4 regions of the Paenarthrobacter sp. UW852 genome follow, and region 4 is predicted to be linked to each of the others. Evidence: riboswitches for the same ligand, from Rfam matches in the RefSeq annotation. Region 4 holds a riboswitch; each other region holds the start of a gene.
The links. A riboswitch is a leader RNA that binds a small molecule or an ion and turns the genes downstream of it on or off. The one in region 4 is predicted to bind thiamine pyrophosphate.

Region 1: linked by a shared signal. The riboswitch ahead of thiO (glycine oxidase ThiO) and the one ahead of thiC (phosphomethylpyrimidine synthase ThiC) in region 4 are both predicted to bind thiamine pyrophosphate.
Region 2: linked by a shared signal. The riboswitch ahead of NEK97_RS08510 (ECF transporter S component) and the one ahead of thiC (phosphomethylpyrimidine synthase ThiC) in region 4 are both predicted to bind thiamine pyrophosphate.
Region 3: linked by a shared signal. The riboswitch ahead of thiD (bifunctional hydroxymethylpyrimidine kinase/phosphomethylpyrimidine kinase) and the one ahead of thiC (phosphomethylpyrimidine synthase ThiC) in region 4 are both predicted to bind thiamine pyrophosphate.

Annotation. Positions count from the first base shown of each region.
Region 1 is NZ_JAMSGY010000003.1:403,012-407,414, reverse strand. It holds gene NEK97_RS08010 (RNB domain-containing ribonuclease) at 1-1,413, opposite strand, end outside; gene thiE (thiamine phosphate synthase) at 1,480-2,163, opposite strand; TPP riboswitch at 2,191-2,310, shown strand; gene thiO (glycine oxidase ThiO) at 2,303-3,556, shown strand; gene thiS (sulfur carrier protein ThiS) at 3,553-3,789, shown strand; gene NEK97_RS07990 (thiazole synthase) at 3,793-4,403, shown strand, end outside.
Region 2 is NZ_JAMSGY010000004.1:78,093-82,495, reverse strand. It holds gene NEK97_RS08525 (GNAT family N-acetyltransferase) at 1-28, shown strand, start outside; gene NEK97_RS08520 (energy-coupling factor transporter transmembrane protein EcfT) at 25-819, opposite strand; gene NEK97_RS08515 (ABC transporter ATP-binding protein) at 816-2,381, opposite strand; gene NEK97_RS08510 (ECF transporter S component) at 2,381-3,001, opposite strand; TPP riboswitch at 3,079-3,215, opposite strand; gene NEK97_RS08505 (NUDIX hydrolase) at 3,485-4,168, shown strand; gene NEK97_RS08500 (DUF4235 domain-containing protein) at 4,205-4,403, shown strand, end outside.
Region 3 is NZ_JAMSGY010000001.1:60,872-65,274, reverse strand. It holds gene thiD (bifunctional hydroxymethylpyrimidine kinase/phosphomethylpyrimidine kinase) at 239-1,750, opposite strand; TPP riboswitch at 1,741-1,839, opposite strand; gene NEK97_RS00320 (Rne/Rng family ribonuclease) at 2,004-4,403, opposite strand, start outside.
Region 4 is NZ_JAMSGY010000003.1:58,453-62,855, forward strand. It holds gene NEK97_RS06480 (VOC family protein) at 1-662, opposite strand, end outside; gene NEK97_RS06485 (amidohydrolase family protein) at 742-1,824, opposite strand; TPP riboswitch at 1,908-2,015, shown strand; gene thiC (phosphomethylpyrimidine synthase ThiC) at 2,011-3,858, shown strand; gene NEK97_RS06495 (alpha/beta fold hydrolase) at 3,841-4,403, opposite strand, start outside.

The sequences.
Region 1 (4,403 bases), 340 kb from region 4:
CTTGGTCCCGGACTCCAGTTCGCCGTCGCAACGGGCGGTCACGGCGGGCTCCGCTATTTGGACGATTCCGTATGGACCGCCGTTGCCGTTCCCGTTGCCCTTTCCGTTCCCGTTCCCGTTTGGCTTGGAGCCGGAAATGACCACCGCATCAAATTCCTGGCCAACATGGTTGGCAACCAGTGCCGCCTCAACCGTGTCCAAGGCGGCACGCTCGAGGCGGCCAGCGAGTTGATCGGACGAGGCCATGATCTCGGGCAAGGACGGCAAGGCTTCCCGGGCCCAGGCAGGGATGTCCCGCTTGTTGCTCAGTGCCTCGCAGATCACCAGGACGAAACGGTCGATGAGGCGGCGCAACGGTGCTGTGGTGTGCGCGTACGGAGCGCCGATGGCTGCCTGGATGACTTCCGTCGGGACCTCGCCGTCGAAAGGTGTGTAGTTGGCACCCCTGAACAACGTCCCGGCTGAGTGCAGGATGGCGAGTTGCTTCGGGTCTGATGCGTCCAGGGTCCGCAGGTATTCGCCGTAGCTGATCCGTCCGTCCCAGGGTTTACCAAGGGCCGTGGTCTGCCTTTTGAAGTGCCGCAGGGAGCGTTCGTCCGGTGCGGGCATGGTGCGCAGTATGCCAACCTTGCCGTCCAGCATCAGCTGAGCTGCCGCCATCCCGGTCATGAGTGAAATCTGCGCGTTCCAGTCCTCCACCGGCAACGACGGGGCAGCAACGATCCTGTACCCGCCGCCGTCGGCCGCTTGGACGATCTCCTGTTCGGGCATGTTCAGGCTCGCACCGCCGCGGAGGCGTTCGAGTTCAACCCGTTTCAACCCCACTTCCTTGAGGAGCTGCAGTACGGGCGGTGCCGTTCCGTCGTCGATTTGCTCCTGGACGCCCTTGTAACTTAGCTTGGCCCGGCTGCGCACGGTGGCGCGGCCTACTGTCACCGTCACTGCTTCGGCCTGCGCGTCGAGGACGAAATCCCAGACGAAGGCGCCACAGTCCTGCTCTGCCAGCAGGCTGCCGGCATGTTCGCTGATGATTTCCGGGTGCAAGGGAATGCGTCCATCCGGAGCATAGAAGGTCTGGCCGCGCCGGCGTGTCTCCGTGTCGAGGGCACCACCGGGAGCCACGAAGGACGGAACGTCGGCGATCGCATAGAGGACCTTGTAACCGTCACCGGCGCGCTCTATGAACAGCGCCTGGTCCAGGTCCGTCGACGTGGCGGGGTCGATGGTGACAAACGGAATGTCCCGAAGGTCGCGTTCAGGCAGCTTCAGGTCCGCCACGGCTTCTCGGGCTTCTTCCACTGCCCCCGTGGGGTAGTCGCCTGGGAGTTCCAGCTCCGTCCGGAGTGCGGCGAGGGCCGCTGCGAGCTGGTCCGACGAGTCGTCGACGTTGGGTGCAATCCGATGATGTGACACGAAAATCAGGGTAGCCCGGATTCCGGGGATCACACCATGTCAAGGCCGCACGGTGAGCGACTTTCGCTAAATTGAGTCCAGGGCTTCCAGCAGCGACTTGGCAGCCGCCGTCGGGTCTGCGGCTTCGGTGATGGCACGGACAACCACGATCCTGCTGGCCCCCGCCGAAAGGACCTGTTCCACGTTGCCCAGGTCGATGCCGCCAATAGCGAACCACGGGAGCTGCACGGCGCCGTCGGTCGTTTCCGTGGCACGCCTCATCGCTTCTGCGGCATATGTGACCAGGTCCGGCCCAACGGCTTGGCGCCCCGGTTTGGTGGGTGTCGCCCAAACCGGTCCGACACAGAAATAGTCCAGGCCGCCGTCGCCGGTAGAAGCGGCAATGGCCGCATTGACCTGCTCCGGAGTGTGGGTGGAAAGTCCAATCGCGGCAGGGGCCGGGAGGAAGGTCCGGGCCACCGGAAGGGGCAGGTCCTTCTGGCCCACGTGGAACACAGGAGCCCCGGAAACACTGGCAATATCGGCCCGATCGTTGACAGCCCACAGTCGGCCGTGCCGCTCGGCCACACTCCGCAGGATGGCCAGCAATTCCAGTTCTTCGGCTGCCTCGATCGACTTGTCCCGGAGCTGGATGATGTCCACCCCACCCTCGAAGGCGGCATCGACGAAGTCTTCGAAATCGCCCTGTCGCTTCCGGGCATCGGTGCACAAATAGAGTCGGGCTGAGGCGAGGGATTCAGGCTGGGTCATGGGAACCAGAGTAGTTCCTCTACACTGGGCACGTACTGCGGGAGCCGCGACGTTCGACTATGTGACCGTCCGGCTGAGAGGGCTTCAGCGCCGACCGCTTGACCTGATCCGGCTAATACCGGCGTAGGGAAGGGAATACATGGCAGACGCCATTCATGCAGATGTAGCCATTATCGGCGGCGGCATCATCGGGTTGGGCATCGCCCACCAACTGCGCAGGCTGGGCCGCTCAGTGGCCCTCATCGACCCTTGGCCCGCAAACGGCGCAACTTTCGCAGCGGCCGGGATGCTGGCACCCGTCAGTGAACTGCACTACCAGGAAGAAGAACTCCTGGAACTCATGGTCGAATCCTCCCGGCTGTGGCCCGCTTTTGTTGGCGCGCTGGCCGGAGGGGCGCACGCCGCCGGATACCGCACGACGCCGACCCTCGCCGTGGGTGCCGACGCCGCCGACCGCCGCGCGCTCGCAGACCTCCGGGTGGTACAGAAGGCTGCGGGCCTGGGAGTGGAGCCATTGGCCCTCCGGGAAGCGAGGGAGCGTGAGCCCTTGCTGAGTCCCCAAATTTCCTGTGCCTTCGACATCCCCACCGACCACCAGGTGGATCCCCGCAAGCTCGCCGCCTGCCTTTTGGCCGAACTTTCGGATCACTCTAGCGATGATCTGAGCTGGGTTACGGGGGCGGACAACGGATTCGCTGTGAAAGCGCTGGCACATCGTCTCCTGTGGGATGAAGGCAGGGTCTCTGGAGTCGAACTCGAGTCAGGCACCAAGGTCTTTGCCACCGAGACGGTGGTCGCAAACGGTCTGGGCGCCGCCGGCTTGGACGGCCTGCCCGAAGGGCTCACGCTTCCACTGCGGCCGGTCTATGGTGACATCCTCAGGCTTCGGGTTCCGGACAACCTGCAACCTCTCGTTACCTCCACCGTCCGGGGGATAGTGCGGGGCGTTCCCGTCTACATCGTCCCCCGCGACGACGGCACCGTGGTGATCGGAGCGACCCAGCGTGAGGACGGACTGTCCACGGCCTCCAACGCCGTCTCGGCGGGCGGCGTCTATCAACTCCTGCGCGACGCCCAGGTCCTGGTCCCCGCGGTCGCCGAACTCGAACTCCTGGAGGCAACAGCCCGCGCCAGGCCAGGGACGCCGGACAACGCACCGTTGCTTGGCCGCGTCGCCGGAACCAATGGCGACATTGAGGGTTTGGTGGTTGCCACCGGGTTCTTCCGTCACGGAGTCCTGCTGACACCGGTAGCCGCAAGGATTGTCGGCGAACTGATCAACGGATCGACCGATGCACAGTGGGCCCCTTTCCGCCCCGACCGCTTTACGGCCAGCGCAACCGGTCCACGGAACTTCGTCCCAGCACACGCCCGCAGCAAGGAAAGCGCATGAACATCAAACTCAATGGATCCGACCATGCAGTGGCCGATGACGCCTCTGTCAGCACCCTCGTCACCGCCATCACCGGCCGCGAACTGGACCACAGGGGACAGGCGGCCGACGGCGGCAAGCTGGGTGTCGCCGTCGCGCGCAATTCAGAGGTGGTGCCGCGCAGCCAGTGGGCGGCAACAGCACTCGCCGACGGCGATGAACTCGAACTCGTTACCGCAGTCCAGGGAGGCTGAACAATGTCCACAACAAGCACTGCCCCCAGCACCGACGCCTTGGTGATCGACGGCGTCGACTTTGGTTCGCGGCTGATCATGGGAACAGGGGGTGCCCCGAGCCTGGACGGTTTGGGCGCTGCGCTCCTGGCCTCGGGTACGGAGCTGACCACCGTGGCCATGCGGCGCTATTCGCCGGCAGAAACCGGGTCTCTCTTCCAGCTCCTGGTGGACCACAACATCCGGGTGTTGCCCAACACGGCCGGCTGTTTCACGGCGAAGGACGCGGTGATGACCGCCGAACTTGCCCGCGAGGCGCTGGAGACCGATTGGGTGAAGCTGGAAGTCATCGCGGACGAGCACACACTCCTGCCCGATGCCGTGGAACTCGTCGATGCCACGGAGCAGCTGGTCAACCGCGGGTTCAAGGTCTTCGCTTACACCAATGATGATCCGGTCCTTGCCCTGCGGCTGGAAAACCTTGGCGCCACCGCGGTGATGCCGCTGGGCTCACCGATCGGGACCGGCCTGGGCATCCTGAACCCGCACAACATTGAGCTGATCGTGTCACGGGCATCGGTGCCCGTGGTGCTCGACGCCGGGATCGGAACCGCTTCCGATGCCGCGCTGGCCAT
Region 2 (4,403 bases), on a different contig from region 4:
TGAAGTCCAGGACCGCGCCGCCCGTTAGCGCCAGACGAAGCTCCACGTCCCGGCGCCTACGGCGGCCAGCACAGCACCCGCTGCGATGACCACTCCGCCAAGGACCACCCAGATATCCAGCACCGAGTACGTGGATTCGCGCGCCCACGTCCGCTGGCCGCCGCCAAAGCCCCGCGCTTCCATGGTCACAGCCAACCGCGAAGCCCGCCGGACAGCCTGGACCAGCAACCCGAAGCTCTGGCCGAGGGTGGCTTTCAACCGCTGGAACGGGTTGCCTTGCGAACCGACACCCCGTGCACGGCGGGCCATGCCAATGGTCTGCCATTCTTCGGCCATGAGGCCCACCAAGCGCATGGCAGCGAGGGATCCCAGGACAAACCGGTGCGGCAGCTTCGCTTTCTGTGCCAAGGCATCGGCCAGGTCCGTGGGGTCGGTGCAGGTCATCAGGAGGATCGCCGGAAGGGCAATCGCCAGGCCGCGCAGCATGAAACCCAGCCCGAGCTCAAGGGAACCTTCGCTGATGGACCAGAGTCCGACGTCGAGCAGTACAGCGCCGCTATCAGCCGCCACGATCGCTGTGCTCCAGCCACCAATCGCCGCAGCGATGATCAACGGCCACGCCCGCTGCCACAAAAGCCGCAGCGTGAGCCCGGCAAGCGGGAACAGCGCCAGTTCGGCCACCAGCGCGGTGGTTGCCGAAACCCAGTCGATGGAGAGGGCCAGCACCAGCGAAATCAGGAAGACCGCGGCGAACTTGGCCAGCGGGTTCGCTGTGGTCAGCAGGGCGTGATTACCCCGCAGGTTCAATGCGTCCCTCATGCTGCACCGGCTTCCTGGCGGCTTGCTGCACGTGCCGCGGGGTTCAGGCGAAGCTCCGTGCCGCCCAGCACGGCACTGAACTCTTGGTCGTGGGTTACGGAGACCACAGCCGTTCCGGCGTCGAGCAACTCCGAAAGAAACGACGCCAGCTCGGCCCAAGTGTTCGCGTCCTGGCCGAACGTGGGCTCATCGAGGACAAGGACTTTGGGATGCGCGGCGAGCACCGTGGCCACCGAAAGCCTGCGCTTCTCGCCGCCGGACAGCGTGTACGGGTTCGCGTCCACCAGGTGGGTGAGCCGCAACCGCTCCAGCAGTTCGTCCACGCGTTCCTCGCCATGGCCAAGGTGCTTCGGACCAAACATCAGCTCATCTAGCACCTTGCCCGTGACAAACTGGTGCTCGGGCTCCTGAAACACTGTCCCGATGCGTGAAATCAGCTGGTCGGCCTTCCACTTGAACGGGTCGATCCCGGCCCCTTCTGAAAGCGCGACGGCGGCACTCACTTTGCCGTCCACCGGCGCCAAAAGGCCGGCCAGCGTGAGCGCGAACGTAGACTTACCGGCACCATTCGGACCAGTGACGGAGAGCGCTTGGCCCGCCCTGACCTGGGCGCTGACATCGGATTGCACAGCAACCGGAGGGATGGTCCGGAATCCCTTTCGGCGGGGCTTTTCTCGCGAGACTGCCACATCCTGGGCGGCAAGGAGCAGTTGCGCGGTGGCGGTTTCACTTCGCCGGGCACGGGTTGCCGGGACGTATCCGGGAACCCAGACGCCGGCTGCCATCAGCATGGTCCGGGCCTCGGACAGGACCTGCTCCGGCGCCCCGTCCAACAGGACGCCCGGAGTGCCGTTGCCGCCGGATCCTGGCTGCAACACCACAATCCGGTCCACCAGGTCCTTCCACACGGACACGCGGTGTTCCACCACAACGAGGGTGGCTCCGGTCTTGTCGAGGCAGCGGCCCACTGCGTCCCGCACCTCAAGGACCCCTGCCGGGTCCAGGTTGGCCGTTGGTTCGTCCAGCAGGATCAGCCCGGGCCGCATCGCCAAAATCCCCGCAAGCGCGAGGCGCTGTTTCTGCCCGCCGGACAGGGCCGCCGTCGGATGATCCAACGCCAGTCCGCCGCCGGCAGCGGTCCGCAACCCGACGTCGTCGAGCGCTTCATGGACGCGGGCCCAAATTTCCTCCCGCGGCACGGCCAGGTTCTCGGCGCCGAAGGCGACGTCGTCCCCCACGCGGGACAGGACAACCTGCGTTTCCGGGTCCTGTTGCATCAGGCCGGCGCGGCCGCGCTGCTCCCGGGGAGAAGCGCCGTCCAGCAGCAGCGAGCCGGTCTCGTCCGAGTCGTCTTCTTCGTCCCCCAACACCCCCGCGAGGGCATGCAGGAGCGTGGACTTGCCCGCACCCGAGGGGCCGAGCAGCAGCACCCGCTCCCCAGGTTCGATCCGGAGGTCAAGGCCTTGGATGGCTGGCGAGGTCCTGCCGGCGTGCCGCCATCCCCAGCCCTCGGCTGTGATGGCGGCAGGCCGGACGTGGCTGCCGCGTTCAATGACGGGCATCAGCTGAAGACGGGCTCCGAAGCGGCCTTGCGCGACGCGAAGGAACTAAGGACGCCGGTTTTCGCCAGGCCGCGGGTGGCAATCCATGACAGTGCGCCCGCAATGATCGCCCCGGAGATTGTGGTGAACGTGATGTAAGTGAGCTTGTCGATTGCCTCGTAGGCGATGTTCCAGCCCCAGGGAAGGAACGAGTCGTTGAGGCCGCAGAAGAGGCCCGCACCTGCACCGGCAAGGAGCGAGGTGGGCAGGTTGAACTTCTTGTAGAGGAACGCGGCGAAGATGAGCTCCGCGCCGAGGCCCTGAAGGACGCCGGAGATCAGTACGGTTGTGCCGTACTGGGAGCCCATGATGAGTTCGCCTGTGGCTGCAACGGACTCGCAGAACAGGGCGGCACCCGGCTTACGGATAATGAGCATGCCCAGGACCGCCGGAATCATCCAACCGCCAGCGATCAGGCCCGTCAGCGGCGGATACGCCGCGTTCATGGGGATGGATACCAGTGCGGCGCCTTGGGACCATGCCCAGAAAATCACGCCGCCGGCGATGGCGATCAAGGCTGCCACCACAATGTCTACAACACGCCAGTTATAACTGGTCTTCTTCACGCTTACCGTGGTCATTTTTCTGCCTCCTGAGTTACAGGAGGGGAAAGTGCTCCCCGGAATACCCGGCTGGCCTGCGCCGCCCGGTTCCGGACACTCTGAGAAGCTCGACTCCCTTGCGCCGGTACTAACCGGATCAGGTTCGAGGGTCTGCGGCTGTCCGCACTCTCAGCGCCCTCGCGGCTCCCGCATCTCTGCAGGTTCCGACGGCGGCGCTCCCCTGTCGTTATTAAATCTGCCCTGCTGGGCTGGTTCAGTTTACACCTGCACTCCGCGGTGGGGACTGCTGTCCGGTCACAATCCGGCCCACCCTCACCGTTGCAAGGCCCACTCAGCACCCTTGCCCCACGCTTTGGCACGCACACCAGGCCTCGCAACCCAACGAACGCGCCTTGCGAGGCCCACTCTGCGCCCTTTCCCCACGCTTTGGCACGCACACCAGGCCTCGCAACGGACCTGAGAGAATAATCCAGCAGCATCCAAAGCGAAGGGGCACACTTCATGACGGACCAACCCGGCTCTGGCCTCCCAGACAACGTTGACGTGGCTGAAGCACGCCTCGCCGCAAGCGTCATCCTGCTCCGCGATACCCCGTCCGGGCTCGAGGCGTTCGTCCAGCACAGGGTCAGCACCATGGACTTCGCCGCAGGAATGGTGGTTTTCCCGGGAGGACGCGTGGACCCCGCCGACCACTCCGGGTGGGACTACGCCCCCGAACTGCTCAGCAGCCATGCGGCGGACTGGCAGGCCAGCTCCATCGGTTCCGACGATGCCGCTGCCAAAACAGGAATGGTGCTCACAGCCGCGATCCGGGAGGTCCGTGAGGAAGCCGGGCTGAGCATCGACGCCAGTGACCTGCGCCCATGGGCCAACTGGATTACCCCGATCGACATGCCCAAGCGTTTCGACACGTTCTTCTATGTGGCCAGGCCCTCGACGGACAGGGAGCCCCACCACCAAACAACCGAAGCGTGGCAATCCCTGTGGATGCCCGTGGAGGGAATCCTCGCGGCAGAGGCAGCAGGCACCCTGAAACTGATGCCGCCCACCTTCTACCTCCTCAAGGAAATCGCCGGATACGGGACCGTCGATGCCATATGGTCGGCCGAGCACACTGTCGTCCCCGTCCTGGCGCCCGTGGGCTCCCTGGCCGCGTTCCTCAAGGAACGGGAAAGCCGCCGCTAGCGTTGCCGGTCCACGCGTTGCAGCTAGGCTGGTGGCATGAACCTCTTCTTCAAGCTGATCGGCGCCGGAGTGAGCCTCGGGGCGGGCTTCGTCGGAACAAAACTCGTCAACAAAGGGTGGGAAAAGGCCACAGGCAACAAGCCGCCCACAGGCAACGATGACATGGAAACGAGCCTTCGCTCCGCCCTCACCTTCGCCCTGATCTCGGCGTTCGTGAGCACACTCATCCAGGTGC
Region 3 (4,403 bases), on a different contig from region 4:
AGGGGCATAACCCAAGTGTTGGCGTAAGCACCGAAGATCAAGATTACGCTAGTTTGACCTTCAGCTGCAAATGAGGCCGGGTCCGGAGGCTACCACGTGACTCGCGTCACCAGTTGTAACGGACTCTCCCGGCACCGTGCCCATACAGCCTACAGGGTTTGGGCACGATTAACGCGATTTGCCCTGCGACGCGCGGCGAGCCTCGCAAATTACCCGCCCGGACGCCCGACCGGAGAGGTCATGAGAAAACCCGTGGCGCGTCGAAGAAGGCAGTTTCGTAGCGGCAGGACTGGGTGAAGGCTTCCATCATGGCCTCGCGATCCGCCGGCGAGGCCGCAAGGGCCGCCGCGTCCGTGAGCTTGATCGCAGTCCTGGTTGCCTCGGCGAAGTCTTCGTCCGCGTACGTCTTCAACCACTCCGCGTATGCGTGGTCCACAGGGGAACCTGCTTCCACGTAGGCGTGGTGGAGTTTCTGGCCCACTTCCGCGTACAACCAGTAGCAGGGAAGAATCGCCGCCAGGAGCACCGCGTAGCTTCCCGATGCCGAACAGGCCAGCAAATGGTCCACATAGGACTTGGTCACGGGACCCGTTGTCCCGGACACGTCGCGGCTGCTGAGCCAGTTCCTGTGCAATTCCGACTCGACCTCCAGGCACTGCCGGGAGCCCTTGGCCCAGAACAACTGCTCGTCTTCAGTAGGAGCCAGGGCGCTGGCCCGGGCCAGGACCCGGGAGTAGCCGTTGAGGTAGATCGCGTCCTGGGCCAGGTAATAGCCGAACGCGGATTCCGGCAGGCTGCCCTTCTGAAGGCCATCGATGAAGCCAAGCCGATGGATCGCCTCGAGCTCCGCGCGTGCGAGTTCCCACAAAGTCGCTGCGAACTCGCCGGGCCTCAGACTCCGCTGGTGGTGGAAGTGGTGGATCGGCCCGCTTCCTCGTCCTACTTCCAACGCCCCGGACTGCCTCAAAGCCTCAAGCAACCAAGGCTTCACCTCCCGCAGTGAAGCTTCCCAGTCCCCCGTGCTAACCTGCACCGTGGCCAGGGCGGACGACAACGAACACCCTGTGCCGTGGCTGTTCCGGGTATCGATGCGGGGCCCGTCGACCTCGACCACGTCCTGCCGCAGCAACCCGCTCGTATTCACCAAAGCATCAGGACACGCCGTTCCCGCCAAGTGGCCGCCCTTCACAAGGACCGTGTTCCCGTACTCAGCGGCCAACCGCTTACCCTGGTCCAGCGCCGAAGCCCAGTCCGTCGCCTCCGTTTCACCCAGGAGCACCGCCAGCTCGGGAAGGTTCGGGGTCAGGAGGTCTGCCAGGGGCAAAAGCGAACGCAACGCCTTCTCAGCGGACTCGCGCAGGAGCCTGTCTCCGCTGGTTGCCACCATCACCGGGTCCAGGACCACGACGGCGGGACGCACCTTTTCGAGCCAGCTGCGGACTTCGTCGATGACCTCTGCGTCGCCGAGCATGCCGATTTTGACGGCGTCAATCTCAATGTCGTTGCTGATGGCGTCCAGTTGTTGGCGCAGAAATTCGACGGGGGGCACGTGCACGGCGCTGACGCCCACGGTGTTCTGGGCTGTGAGGGCGGTGATTGCAGCCATGCCGTAACCACCGTGGGCCGCGATGCTCTTCAAGTCCGCCTGGATCCCTGCCCCACCGGAAGGGTCGGAGCCGGCGATACTCAGCACCCGCGGTGTTGGCCTGCCCGAAGCAACCGGGTAGACAGGAGAATATGCTGCAGTCATGTGGACATCCCTTCGCCGGTGCTAACCGGACAGGTTCAACGGGTCTGGATCTCAGCCCGGCCCAACGCCAGGCACCCCGTGTCTGTCCCCCAGCCTAACCGGGAAGCAGCCCGGCCCGGGAACAGCGCTGCGTAGGGGCCCGGATATGACCCATTGACGTCCCCAGGTCTGGCCATGGACGTCCTGGACGCGCAAAAGACCCCGTAGCGACTGCCGGGGCAGTTGCTACGGGGTCCGATAAGCCGTGAGCGGATCAGAGCTCGGAAGCCGGCACGCCGACTCCCAGGATGATGGGCTCGTCTGCGGGTGCCTTTTTGGCTGGTTCCACAGGGGCCTTAGCCTCGTGGGACGAACCTTGTGGCGCCGACGCAGTCACTTCATGGTGTTCAACGCTGGTTTCGTTGGCCGCACCTTGGGCCCTGCTTGCGCTGCGGTTACGGCGACCTCGGCGACTCCCGGACGTCGAAGCGGCTTCCCGATCCTGCTCAGCGGCCCGAGCCGGGGCAGCCACCTTCGGGGCAGCAACAGCTTCGCGGACGGCAGCTGGTTCCGCTTCCGCCTCCGGCGCCGCTCCCAGGTGGGAGAATGCCTCCGCCAGCAGATCCAGGCTCATTGCCGGTTTGGCCGCCTGTGGTTCGTCCTGGTGTTCAACGAACGGCAAAGCGACTTCTTCGCCACCGAAACGCAGGACCGGGGTGGAGCGTGCTTCCCGGACTGCTGCCTCGTGGGCCGTTGATTCTTCGTCGTTGCCATGAGCTACGGGTTCGTCGGCAGCCGTCTGATGAGTTGACCGCGCCAGTTCCTCTGCACGGTGAAGCTCGTCGTCGTGCAGGTGGGCAGCGTGTGCTGCAGCCGCGATGGTAGCCAACGCAGCGCGGGTTGCCTCGGCCTTTGCCTGGCGCGCAGGGTCCTGCGGTTCCGGGTGCGTTGGCGAGGCCGCGTGCGCGGCCGGCGCAGACTGAACCGGAGCGGGGGCTTCGGAAACAGCCTGTCCCCCACCCTTGCCTCGGCGGCGCTTCCGTTCCGTACGGGCCGCCGGCTGCTGCTGCGTCGATTCCGTGTGCGGGCGGTGGTGCTCAGCGGCCACAACGTTCGCACGGCGGTGTTCCACCGGCTCATCGTGTGTCACGACGCCACGGCCGGCGCAGTGCTCGCACTGCTCGCCGAAGACCTCGAGGAGGCCGGTGCCCATGCGCTTACGCGTCATCTGCACCAGGCCCAACGACGTGACTTCAGCGACCTGGTGCTTGGTACGGTCGCGGCCAAGGCACTCAACCATGCGGCGCAGCACAAGATCGCGGTTGGATTCCAGGACCATGTCGATGAAGTCGATGACAATGATGCCGCCGATATCGCGCAGGCGCAGCTGGCGGACTACTTCCTCGGCAGCTTCGAGGTTGTTCTTGGTGACAGTCTCTTCGAGGTTGCCGCCGCTGCCGGTGAACTTTCCGGTGTTGACGTCCACCACGGTCATGGCTTCGGTGCGGTCAATGACCAACGAACCACCCGAGGGCAGGAAGACCTTGCGTTCCAGGGCCTTGTGGATCTGCTCGTCGATGCGCCAGGCAGCGAAGATGTCCTGGTCCTTGGTCCACTTCTCGAGGCGGCCCACCAGGTCAGGGGCAACGTAGGTCACGTAGGCCTCGATGGTGTCCCATGCGTCGTCGCCGGAGACGATCAGCTTGGAGAAGTCTTCGTTGAAGACGTCGCGCACTACCTTGATGGTCAGGTCGGGTTCGCCGTACAGCAATTCCGGTGCAAGGACCTTGGTTGAGGAGGCTTGCCCCTCAATGCCCTCCCACTGAGCGCGCAGGCGGTTGATGTCGTGCGTCAGCTCTTCTTCCGAGGCACCTTCAGCTGCGGTGCGGACAATGACGCCGGCGTTTTCCGGCAAGCGGTCCTTAAGGATGCGCTTGAGGCGGTTGCGTTCGACGTCCGGCAACTTGCGGGAGATACCGGTCATTGAGCCGCCCGGTACGTACACCAGGTAGCGGCCCGGCAGCGAAATTTGGCTGGTCAGCCGGGCACCCTTGTGACCCACGGGGTCCTTCGTGACCTGCACCAGGACAGAATCGCCTGACTTCAGGGCGTTCTCGATCCGGCGCGGCTGGCCTTCAAGGTTGACAGCATCCCAATTGACTTCGCCGGCGTACAGCACGGCGTTACGGCCACGGCCGATGTCCACGAACGCGGCTTCCATGGAAGGCAGTACGTTCTGGACCTTGCCGAGGTACACATTGCCGATCAGCGAGTCCTGTTGTGTCTTGGACACGAAGTGCTCGGCCAGGACGCCGTCCTCAAGGACGCCTATCTGGATTCTGTCATCGCGCTGGCGGACGATCATTTGGCGGTCTACCGACTCGCGGCGCGCAAGGAACTCGGCTTCGGTGATGACCTGGCGGCGGCGGCCGGTTTCGCGGGACTCCCTGCGGCGCTGCTTCTTGGCCTCAAGCCGCGTGGAGCCCTTGACGCTGGCGACACGGTTGGACGGAGCCGTTTCGGTGATGGGCCTGGGGGCGCGGACACGGGTCACCGTGTTGGGCGGGTCGTCATCCGTGCCACCGGTCAGTTCAAGATCCTGGTCGCCGCGGCGGCGGCGACGGCGACGACGCGACGTCACGCCTTCTTCAAGAGCTTCCGCTGCCGGGGCTTC
Region 4 (4,403 bases):
TGGTGGTGGTATCCACCGGCGGATACGAACAAGGCCTGCCCGTGCCAGCCCGCCGTCCGCTCGAACCCCAGGGTTTCCACATAGAACTTTTGCGCAGTTTCAACGTCCCCGACTTGGAGGTGCACGTGGCCGATCCCGGCGGCCGCCTCCCGCTGGCCGGTCACGGCAGCCTCACTCAGGTGCTGCTGCAGGAACCGCTGCGGCGGGAGTGCGACGTTGTCCATGACGACGTTCTTGCCGTCCCACTGCCACAGTTCGCGGGGCTTGTCATAGTAGAGCTCAATGCCGTTGCCCTCGGGGTCGGTGAAATAGAACGCCTCGCTGACCAGGTGGTCGGCGCTTCCGGCAAAGGCGCGCGGCTCGTATTCTGCCGCCGTGGCAATGGTGGCCGCCAGGGATGGCTGGTCCTCAAAGAGGATGGCGGTGTGGAACAGGCCCGCTTCCCCACGGCCCGGGATCTGCAGACCTGAGGCAGGCGCCAGGTGGACAACAGGCTTTCCCGTGCGGCCCAAGTACAGTCCGCCATCCTGCTCGGCCACGATGTCCAGGCCCAAGGCGCGCTGGTAGTAGTCGCTCATGACCTTCATGTCGCCTACCTTGAGCATGACGGTGCCCATGGTGAGTTCGGCAGGAAGAAGATCCTGGCTGTTTGCTGTAGTCATGTGAAGCTCCTGGGTTTGAGGCTGCCGCCCTTTCGGCACCTTCTACTAGTACTAAAATACTTGAAGCTTCAATTTATTCCTAACGGATGATCCCGCCACGTAAAACGATGTGCTGGAGTTCGGCCACGGTGTTGAGGGCGACCCGCGGATCTTCACGGCAGAGAACGACGTCGGCACTCGCCCCTTCGCTGATGGCTTCGGCACCCAGCCACGCCCTTGCGCCCCACGTTGCGGCCTCCAGGACAGCGGAAGGCGGCAGGCCGGCGTCGTGCAGTTCCTTCATCTCGTCCGCAATCCGGCCGTGCTTGATCACGCTGCCGGCATCGGTGCCCGTGTAGATGGTGACACCGGCTTCGAAGGCCTCCAGCACGCGGTCGTGGCGGCGTTCCCACAGCTTCGCCATGTGATCTGCGTAGACGGGGAACTTGGGCGCGGCCTGGGCGGAAATCTCCGGAAAAGTCGCAATGTTGACCAGCGTAGGGACAATCGGAACGCCCTGCTCCACAAGCCGCGGAAGGTGCCGCGGCAAGAGGCCCGTAGCGTGTTCGATGCAGTCGATATTGGCGTCCAGCATGTCGTCAATGGTGTCTTCTGCGAAGCAGTGGGCCGTAACCCTGGCTCCCTCATCGTGCGCGGCCGAAATGGCGTCCTTGACCAGCTTGGCCGGGAAGGATGCGGCCAGGTCACCAATGCCGCGATCGATCCAGTCGCCCACGAGTTTCACCCAGCCATCGCCGTCACGGGCTTCTTTGCGGACGGTCTCCACGAGCTGTTCGGGCTCGATTTCATGGCCCAGTCCTCGGAGGTACCGCCGATCCCTGGCTATGTGCCGGCCAGCCCTGATCAGTCGCGGCAAATCCGCACGCCCTTGGACCCAGCGCGTGTCACTGGGCGATCCTGCATCACGGATCAACAGTGTGCCGGCCGCCAGGTCTGCCCGTGCCTGGGCGAGGGTGGTCTGCTCATCAACGGCACCGCCCGGCCCCAAACCGATGTGGCAGTGGGCGTCGACAAAGCCGGGCAGGACCCAGCCGTCGAGCACAACGTCCGGTGCCGCCACGGGCTGGATGAATGTCAGGCGACCGTCAACGGACCACATGCCCCTCCGCTCCTTGCCTGCCGCTACGAGCACCGTACCGCTGAATTCGATGATGTTGGCCATGGCAAAAGCCTAGCCCTGTACGTTCCGGGCAGGCCTGCAACGCCATATGACTGTGCGGCCGCAGGCAGCTGTGGTAGCTTCGTCTACGACCACACGGGGGCCCCTGCAGGGGCTGAGATCGGACTGAGGCAGTCTGCGACCGTTGAACCTGTCCGGGTAATGCCGGCGAAGGAAGTGAGCAGTCCCTTGAGCACCACAGAAACACAGCACAGCCCTGCCCAAAACGCGTCCGTCGTGGAGACCGGGGCACCGGAAACCGTGACGCAGTCGCTGAAATCCCACTCGCTGGGGTGGCTTGAAGATCCCGAACATGGCATTCGCGTTCCTGTCACCGAGATCGCGCTGGAACCCTCCCCCAATGGCCAAGCCAACCCGCCCCTGCAGGTTTATCGAACTGCCGGACCGGGCAGTGATCCGAGAGTCGGGCTGGAACCGTTCCGTGCACCCTGGATCGAAGGCCGGGGCGACACGGAGCCGTACTCGGGCCGTGAAAGGAACCTGCTCGACGACGGCAAGTCCGCGGTCCGGCGCGGTGCGGCATCGGCGGAGTGGAAGGGCGCACAACCGGTGCCCCGCCGCGCCGTCGAGCAGAAGACCGTCACACAGATGCACTACGCCCGGAAGGGCATCGTGACGGAGGAGATGCAGTTCGTGGCCTTGCGCGAGAACTGCGATGTCGAATTGGTCCGCAGCGAAGTTGCCGCCGGACGCGCCATCATCCCCAGCAACATCAATCACCCGGAATCCGAACCGATGATTATCGGCAAGGCGTTCCTGGTCAAGATCAACGCCAATATTGGCAACTCCGCGGTGACCAGCTCCATCACCGAGGAAGTCGACAAACTGCAGTGGGCGGCGCAATGGGGTGCCGATACGGTCATGGACCTCTCCACCGGCGATGACATCCACACCACGCGGGAATGGATCATCCGCAACTCCCCCGTTCCAATCGGCACGGTTCCCATTTATCAGGCACTCGAAAAGGTCAATGGCGAAGCCAATAAGCTCACGTGGGAGATCTTCCGCGACACCGTGATTGAACAGTGCGAACAAGGGGTGGACTACATGACCGTCCATGCCGGGGTGCTGCTGCGCTACGTCCCGTTGACTGCCAATCGCGTCACCGGCATCGTTTCCCGCGGCGGCTCGATCATGGCCGGCTGGTGCCTGGCCCACCACCAGGAGAACTTCCTCTACACCCACTTCGACGAACTGTGCGAGATCTTCGCCAAGTACGATGTCGCCTTTTCGCTCGGCGACGGGCTGCGTCCCGGCTCCATCGCGGACGCCAATGATGCCGCGCAGTTCGCAGAGCTGGACACCCTTGCCGAGCTGACCCAGCGGGCGTGGGAGTTCGATGTCCAGGTCATGGTTGAAGGCCCGGGGCACATCCCCTTCCACTTGGTACGTGAAAACGTCGAACGCCAGCAGGAACTGTGCAAGGGTGCCCCGTTCTACACACTGGGTCCCTTGGTCACGGATGTGGCGCCCGGCTACGACCACATCACCTCGGCCATTGGCGCGACCGAAATCGCCCGCTACGGCACGGCAATGCTCTGCTACGTGACACCCAAGGAACACCTTGGCCTGCCGAACAAGGACGACGTCAAAACCGGTGTGATCACCTACAAGATCGCCGCCCACGCCGCTGACCTCGCCAAGGGGCACCCTGGCGCGAACGAGCGCGACGATGCACTGTCCAAAGCCCGCTTCGAGTTCCGTTGGCGCGACCAGTTCGCGCTGTCCCTCGATCCTGTGACAGCCGAGGCGTTCCACGACGAAACCCTGCCCGCCGAGCCGGCCAAGACCGCGCACTTCTGCTCGATGTGCGGGCCGAAATTCTGCTCCATGCGGATCAGCCAGGATATCCGCGATGAGTACGGTTCAGCTGAAGCGCAGGCCGCAATCGCCGGCATGTACAACGGCATGAGGGAAAAAAGCCAGGAGTTCCTGGCATCAGGCGGGAAAGTCTACCTGCCGGAACTGCAGGTACCCGGCACTGCGGGCAATGGCAGCTCAGGACGCCTGAACTGACATGGCCCGTCCCACGTCCGCGACAAACGAGCGGATGATGTGATCGCCATCCACTGAATCCTGGGGCCGGTGCCCGCCCGCTGCTACCCGGCGGAGGGCGCCGGTCTCCTGGAGGTATCCCGCAATTTCCTCGTAGAGCGGCTCCCAACCACCCGTAAGGACCAAGGTGGGAACGCCGGGCACAATGTGAAGCGGTGCCTCCCATGGCGGTGCCTGGAGCCTGAGGCGCCGCGCAGACTTCCGGGCCTCCGGCGTGTCCAGTCCCCCGGTTTCGGCCGAGAAAGCCCTGCGGAAGTATTCCCGCTGGTAGTCGGCGTCGTTCAATTGTGTCCGGACGTCGAACAACGGCTCCATCAGCGCACGGTGGGAGGCCGTGGCCGGCAGTTCGGCTGTCAGCGACAAGCACGCCGGCTCCACCAACGACAGCGAATGCACAAGATCAGGACGCTCAATAGCTGCCAGCATGGCGGAAATGGCGCCCTGTTCGTGCGCCACGACGTGGCCTCCACCGGCATCGGCCAACGCATTGATCACGATGGCGACAT